Regions from separate parts of the Kutzneria kofuensis genome, predicted to be linked through region 1. Evidence: riboswitches for the same ligand, from Rfam matches in the RefSeq annotation. Region 1 holds a riboswitch; each other region holds the start of a gene.
What was found. A riboswitch is a leader RNA that binds a small molecule or an ion and turns the genes downstream of it on or off. The one in region 1 is predicted to bind cobalamin.
Positions count from the first base shown of each region.

Region 2: linked by a shared signal. The riboswitch ahead of BJ998_RS35275 (ribonucleoside-diphosphate reductase subunit alpha) and the one ahead of BJ998_RS04905 (methylenetetrahydrofolate reductase) in region 1 are both predicted to bind cobalamin.
Region 3: linked by a shared signal. The riboswitch ahead of cobM (precorrin-4 C(11)-methyltransferase) and the one ahead of BJ998_RS04905 (methylenetetrahydrofolate reductase) in region 1 are both predicted to bind cobalamin.

Region 1 covers NZ_JACHIR010000001.1:1,069,762-1,072,020, forward strand. Annotated here, with positions in the region: gene BJ998_RS04900 (sigma-70 family RNA polymerase sigma factor) at 1-84, shown strand, start outside; gene BJ998_RS04905 (methylenetetrahydrofolate reductase) at 115-1,005, opposite strand; cobalamin riboswitch at 1,038-1,179, opposite strand; gene metE (5-methyltetrahydropteroyltriglutamate--homocysteine S-methyltransferase) at 1,272-2,259, opposite strand, start outside.
Region 2 covers NZ_JACHIR010000001.1:7,725,488-7,727,746, reverse strand. Annotated here, with positions in the region: gene BJ998_RS35275 (ribonucleoside-diphosphate reductase subunit alpha) at 1-1,338, opposite strand, end outside; cobalamin riboswitch at 1,453-1,661, opposite strand; gene BJ998_RS35270 (SDR family oxidoreductase) at 1,793-2,259, shown strand, end outside.
Region 3 covers NZ_JACHIR010000001.1:2,258,614-2,260,872, reverse strand. Annotated here, with positions in the region: gene cobJ (precorrin-3B C(17)-methyltransferase) at 1-445, opposite strand, end outside; gene cobM (precorrin-4 C(11)-methyltransferase) at 442-1,278, opposite strand; cobalamin riboswitch at 1,332-1,502, opposite strand; gene BJ998_RS10265 (precorrin-8X methylmutase) at 1,582-2,118, shown strand; gene BJ998_RS10260 (sugar isomerase domain-containing protein) at 2,200-2,259, shown strand, end outside.

The sequences.
Region 1 (2,259 bases):
GGCGTGGTCACGGTCACCGGCTCGGCCGACGGCATAGACCAGGTGATGTGGGTGATCAACCCGGCCAAGCTCACCGCGGTGTAAGGCCGTCCACTGTGGACCGCGGCCGGCCCGCTACGCGCGGGCCGGCACCAGTCCGAGGCGTTCGACCACCTCGGTGGTCGCCTTGGACATGTTGAACGTGTAGAAGTGCACGCCCGGCACGCCCTCGTCGATCAGCCGCTGCGCCAGTTCCGTGACGATGTCGATGCCCTCGGCGCGGAACGCCTTCGGGTCGTCCACCAGCGGATCCAGCCGGCGGGCCAGCGACGGCGGCACCGGGGCGCCGGACAGCTCGACCGTCTTGCGCAGCGTCCGGACCGTGGTCAGCGGCAGGATCCCGGGCAGCAGCGGGGCGTCACAGCCCCGCTTGGCCAGCCGGTCCCGCAACCGCAGGAAGTCCTCGGCCTCGAAGAACAGCTGCGCGATGGCGAAGTCCGCGCCGGCCCGGAACTTCCGCACCAGGTACTTGGTGTCGGTGTCGAGATCCTCCGACCTCGGGTGCCCGTACGGGAAGGCGGAGACGCCGACACAGAAGTCGCCCAGGCCCTTGACCAGGGCGACCAGCTCCTCGGCGTAGGACAACCCCTGTGGGTGCTTGACCCACTCCCCCATCGGGTCGCCGGGCGGGTCGCCGCGCACGGCGAGGATGTTGCGCACGCCCACCGCGGCGTACCAGCCGATGACGTTGCGCAGCTCCGCCACCGAGTGGTCCACGGCCGTCAGGTGTGCCATCGGCAACAGCGACGTCTCCTGCACCACACGACCGGTGGTCCGGATCGTCCGGTCGCGGCTGGACCCGCCGGCCCCGTAGGTGACCGACATGAACGCCGGCTCCAGGCCCTCCAACTGCCGGATCGCCAGCCAGAGCCGCTGCTCATCGGCCTCGTCGCGGGGCGGGAAGAACTCCACCGAGAACACGGGTCCCGGCCCCGTCAGGCGGTCCAGCACATGCGCGCACGACAACTCCACCGCGTGTCAGCTCCATCCTCGTGGACAACACAGCCGGGCCCGCGGCCGGTGTCTGACTCCCGACCCGCCGCCGCTCCCACCAGGTGGACGCCGCGACGCGCCGGTCACAGTGGCGGGACCGCGCCGGACTCGCACCGGCTTCCCTGCACCGCGGGCCGGAAACCGATCTTACTGGGTCGGCCTCGAGAAGCCCTCGACCGGCGTCCACCATGTGGACCGCCGGTGCCGTGTCCACTGTGGACACGGCACCGGCGGCGCCGCTAGCGCGACCGCAACCGGCCGGTGGCGGCGACCAGGTTGGCCAGGGTGGCCCGGACCTCGGGGTAGCCACGGGTCTTGAGGCCGCAGTCGGGGTTCACCCACAGCCGCTCGGCCGGGAACGCCGCCGTGGCGGTGCGCAGGTGGCCGACGATCTCCTCGACCGACGGGACGCGCGGCGAGTGGATGTCCCACACGCCCGGTCCGGCCTCGTTGGGGTAGCCGGCGCGGGCCAGGTCGGCGACGACGGCCATGTTCGACCGGGCCGCCTCCAGGCTGATCACGTCGGCGTCCATGTCGATGATGGCCTGCAGCACGTCACCGAACTCCGCGTAGCACATGTGGGTGTGGACCTGGGTGTCGTCCCGCACGCCCGAGGTGGCCAGCCGGAACGAGGCGACGGCCCAGTCCAGGTACGCGGCGCGGTCGGCGGTGCGCAGCGGCAGGGTCTCCCGCAGCGCCGGCTCGTCCACCTGGATGACCTTGATGCCGGCGGCCTCCAGGTCGACGACCTCGTCGCGCAGGGCGAGGGCGACCTGGCGGGCGGTGTCGCCCGCCGGCTGGTCGTCCCGCACGAACGACCAGGCCAGCATGGTGACCGGGCCGGTCAGCATGCCCTTGACCGGGCGTTCGGTCAGGCTCTGCGCGTAGGTGGCCCACTCGACGGTCATCGGCGCCGGCCGCGCCACGTCGCCGACGATGATCGGCGGCCGGACGTAGCGGGTGCCGTACGACTGGACCCAGCCGTGCTGCGTGGCCAGGAAGCCGGTGAGCTGCTCGCCGAAGTACTGGACCATGTCGTTGCGCTCCGGCTCGCCGTGCACCAGCACGTCCAGGCCGATCCGCTCCTGCTCGGCGACGACCGAGCGGATCTCGGCGCGCATCGCCTCCCGGTAGGCGTCCTGGTCGAGCCGGCCGGCCCGCAGCGCGGCGCGGGCCTTGCGCAGCTCGGCGGTCTGCGGGAACGAGCCGATGGTGGTGGTCGGCAGC
Region 2 (2,259 bases), 6.7 Mb from region 1:
CAGGATCTCCGTGCAGAGATTGGACAGGTGCACCACGTTGCCGGGCTCGGCCGTCTGGTTGCAGGTGCGGTTGGCCGTGTCCTTGAACGTCATCCAGCCGTTGCCGGTCTGCGCCAGCGTGCGCATCATCTTCGCGTACAGGTCACGGGCCTTGACCGTGCGCACGGCCCGGCCCGCTTCCTCGGCGGCGCGGTAGGCGCGGTCGAAGTCCTCGCCCCACAGGTCCGGCAGCTCCGGCGTCTCGTCCGGGTCGAACAGCGACCACTCGGCGTCGGCCTCGACCCGGCGCATGAACTCGTCCGGGATCCAGTTGGCGATGTTGAGGTTGTGCGTGCGGCGCGCGTCCTCGCCGGTGTTGTCGCGCAGCTCCAGGAACTCCTCGATGTCCGGGTGCCACGTCTCCAGATAGACGCAGGCAGCGCCCTTGCGCCGGCCGCCCTGGTTGACCGCCGCCACCGAGGCGTCCAGCGTGCGCAGCCACGGCACGATGCCGTTGGAGTGGCCGTTGGTGCCGCGGATCAGGGCGCCGCGGGAGCGGACCCGGGACCACTGCACGCCGATGCCGCCGGCGAACTTGGACAGCTGCGCCACCTGCGCGTACCGCTCGTAGATCGACTCGAGCTCGTCGCGCGGCGAGTCCAGCAGGTAGCAGGACGACATCTGGGTGTGCCGGGTGCCGGAGTTGAACAGCGTCGGCGAGCTCGGCAGGTACGCCAGCGAGGACATCAGGCGGTAGAAGCGGATCGCCTCGCCCGCGGTGTGCGACAGGCCGCAGGCCACGCGCAGCAGCCAGTACTGCGGGCGCTCCACGACGGCCCGGGTGTTGGGATGGCGCAGCAGGTAGCGGTCGTACACCGTGCGCAGTCCGAAGTACTCGAAGCGGCGGTCCGCGTCGGCGTCGATCGCGTCGTCGAGCTTGCGGGCGTGGGTGGCCACGAACGTGGCCGTCTCGTCGCCGATCAGGCCCTCGCGGTGGCCCAGCGCGATGCTCTGGCTGAACGAGTGGATGCCCTGGCCGCGGACCTCCTTGTCGATGTAGGCGGCGAGCAGCTGCGCGGCCAGCTTGGAGTACTCGGGCTCCTCGGCCACGAGCTCGGCGGCCGTCTGGATGGACAGCCGGTCCAGCTCCTCGGTGGTCGCGCCGTCGTACAGGCCGTTGATCGTCTTGGTCGCCACCCGGAGCGGGTCCACCTCGGCCAGGCCGACCGCGCAGCGGCCGACCGCCTTCACGATCTTGTTCACGTCGACGGTTTCGACGGCGCCGCTTCGTTTTCGCACCCGCATCGTCGGGTGGGGATCGGCGTCGACCCGCACGACAGTCTGGTCGGAGACCGTCACAGCCTTGACTCCTCGCACGCTGTGGGCCGCTTCGGGCGCGCGAGGACACGGTTGGCGCGTGCGCCAAGGAGTCCCCACGCCCTCCCTCGGGGCCTGGACACGGGCCCGTTCACGGTGCGAACGGGCGAGCGGGCAGGTCTTCGGACTCACGGGCATGCCTGGTCGGCACCTACTGGCCGTCGCTTCCCGGACGCGTGCGTCCAGTGCTTCGTGACGGCGGTCGTTCCCGTTCACCGCTGCGGGGCAGTCCCGGATTCGCACCGGGTTCCCTCTTACGACGACCACCTTGGCGGGGCGGCCGAACCAGCTCGGTGAGCACAATACATGGACGGCGAGCAGTCGCAAGCACCCACATGTTGTGTCGGCGTGTCAGCTTCCCGGCACCGACAGATGTGTCAGCGGTCACCGCCGCTCTTATTGCACCGTTCGTTCTCAACAGACTATCGTCGGCGACATGGACTTCACCAAGACCGTTGCCGTCGTGACCGGCGCGAACCGCGGCCTGGGCCGCCAGTTCGCCGAACAGCTCATCTCCCGCGGCGCCAAGGTGTACGCCACCGCGCGCCGCCCGGAGACCGTCGACATCGAGGGCGCGATCCCGCTGCGCCTCGACATCACCGACCACGCCAGCATCGAGGCGGCCGCCGAGGTCGCCGCCGACGCCACCCTCCTGATCAACAACGCCGGCATCTCCAGCGAGACCTCGGTGCTGGACGCCGATTTCGACACCATCCGCCTGGAGCTGGAGACCCACTACGTCGGGCCGCTGGCGGCGATCCGCGCCTTCGCGCCGATCATCGAGCGCAACGGCGGCGGCGCCGTTCTCAACGTCGCGTCCGTGCTGTCCTGGCTGCACGCCCCGGGCAACGGCGCCTACGTGGTGGCCAAGGCGGCCGAGTGGGCGATGACCAACCTGGTCCG
Region 3 (2,259 bases), 1.2 Mb from region 1:
CCACTTCCTCCCAGGGAGTGAGCAGATCGGACAGCGTCAAGCAGGCGAAGTCGTGTGCGAGCGGGGCACCGACGAGAGCCGAGGCGGCGAGCGCCGCGGTGACGCCGGGCAGCACACGGACCTCGGGTCGTGCGGTTTCCTCGATTTCGTACGCATTGCTCAACGCCAACGTCGCCATGCCGTACACACCGGCGTCGCCCGACGACACGAGCACCACCCGCCGGCCTCCGGCCGCGGCGTCGACGGCCTGCTCGGCGCGCAGCTTCTCCTCGGTCATCCGTCCGCGGACGACGAACTGGTCGGGTCGAAGGATGTCGTCGCACGCATCTATATAGGCGGAGTAGCCGTAGACGGCCTCGGCGTCGGCGATCGCCTCGGTCGCGGCCGGCGTGCGATGTCGTGCGTCGCCGGGGCCGAGACCGACGATGGTGAGCACGCCGGTCATGGCAGCCTCCGCTTCTCCACCGGGATCGGCCGACCCTGCGTGCTGCCCTCGGCCGACCGCCGCCGGCAACCGTGCGAATAGGCCGGGTCGTACAACTTGGTGCGCTGGACCTCGCGGTCGTCGCGGAGCGCTTCGCCGACGAGCACGAGTGCGGCGGTCCGGATGCCGGACGCACGCAATTCGGTCGCGAGTTCGCCGACGGTCGTGCGGACGATGCGCTCGTCCGGCCACGTCGCCTTCGCGACGACAACCGCCGGAGTGTCGACGGAATAGCCCTTTCCGTCGGCGAGCAGCTCGGCCTGCAACTGTTCGGGACGCTGCGTGGAGAGGTAGACAGCCATCGTCGTGCGATGCGACGCAAACGAGGCGACCGTCTCGCCGTCGGGCATCGAGGCGGCGGTCCGACCACCGGCGAGCCGTGTTAACACGATCGACTGCGAAACCATCGGTGAAGTCAGTTCACAACCAACGGCCGCCGCGGCGGCGCCGAGAGAACCGACGCCCGGCACGATTTCGTACGGCCTGCCGGTCCGTCGACACCATTCGATCTGCTCGCCGATCGCCCCGTAGACGGTCGGGTCGCCGGAATGCAGCCGGACGATGGCCGCGTCCGGTCGGCCGGCGTAGACCTCGAGGACGTCCTCCAGCGTCATGCCGGCGGAGTCGTGTCGCTCGGCCGCCGGATTCGCGTGGTCCAGCACCTCGGCCGGCACCAACGACGACGCCCACACCACGACGTCCGCCCTGGCCAGCCGGTCGGCACCGCGGAAGGTCATGAGGTCGGCCGCGCCGGGACCGGCGCCGACGAATGAGATCAACCCGGGTGGGATCACCGCGGGAACCGCCCGAGGCGCAGCCCGATGCCAGCCATCACATCCTCCGTGCGACGCGTGTCGGTCGCGTGGCCGGTCTCCTGGCTCCCGGATCACCGCCGTCGCCGCGCCTTCCCAGGCTCGCGCCCAGTGGCTGTTCCTCTGCGGGACGACTTCCCGGTCACAGTGGCGGGACCGCGCCGGATTCGCACCGGCTTCCCGTAACCACGCTCGCGGAGCAGGTTAACCGACGCGTCGGCGTGCCGACACCGCCGACTACGGTGTGAAACAGTCCACCCGAGGGGAAGCCGAGACGTGCCGCGAGTGCCTCATCCGATCGAGTCGGAGTCGTACGAAATCCTCCGTCGGCGGGTCGACACCACAGGGTTGGGGCCGCTGTCGCGGGCCGTCGTCGAACGCCTCGTGCACACCACCGCCGACCCCACATGGGCCGGCGACCTGCTGGTCGACGAGCAGGCGCTGGCCGCCGGCCGGCAGGCGCTCGCCGACGGTGCGCCGGTGGTCGCCGACGTCCGGATGGTCGCCGTCGGCATCACCAGCCGACCGGCGATGGTCGTCACGGAGACGACCGGCGGAATCGAGGAGTTCGTACGAAAAACACCAGTCGGTGCGGTGTGGGCCATCGGTCAAGACGTGTCGATCGTCACCGAACTCGTCGAGCGCTGCCGGTCCGGCGAGATCCGACCCGCGCTGGTCATCGCGCTGCCGGCCGGGTTCGTCGGCGCCGTCGAGGCGAAGCGGGCGGTCCGCGAGCTCGGTGTGCCCGCGCTGACCAACCGTGGCGAACGGGGCGGCGCGGCGTTGGCGACGGCGGCCGTCAACGCGCTGCTGTACCTCTGACGCAGGCGTGCCCCGTGATCGGTTTGCCGTTAACGTGACCTGAGCCGGCATGGCAAGTTACTGACGACGGGAGAGTGGCGCATGTCCATCGGCCAGGACGAGTTCGTGTCGGCGGCCAAGGACCTCATCGACCAGCTGGTG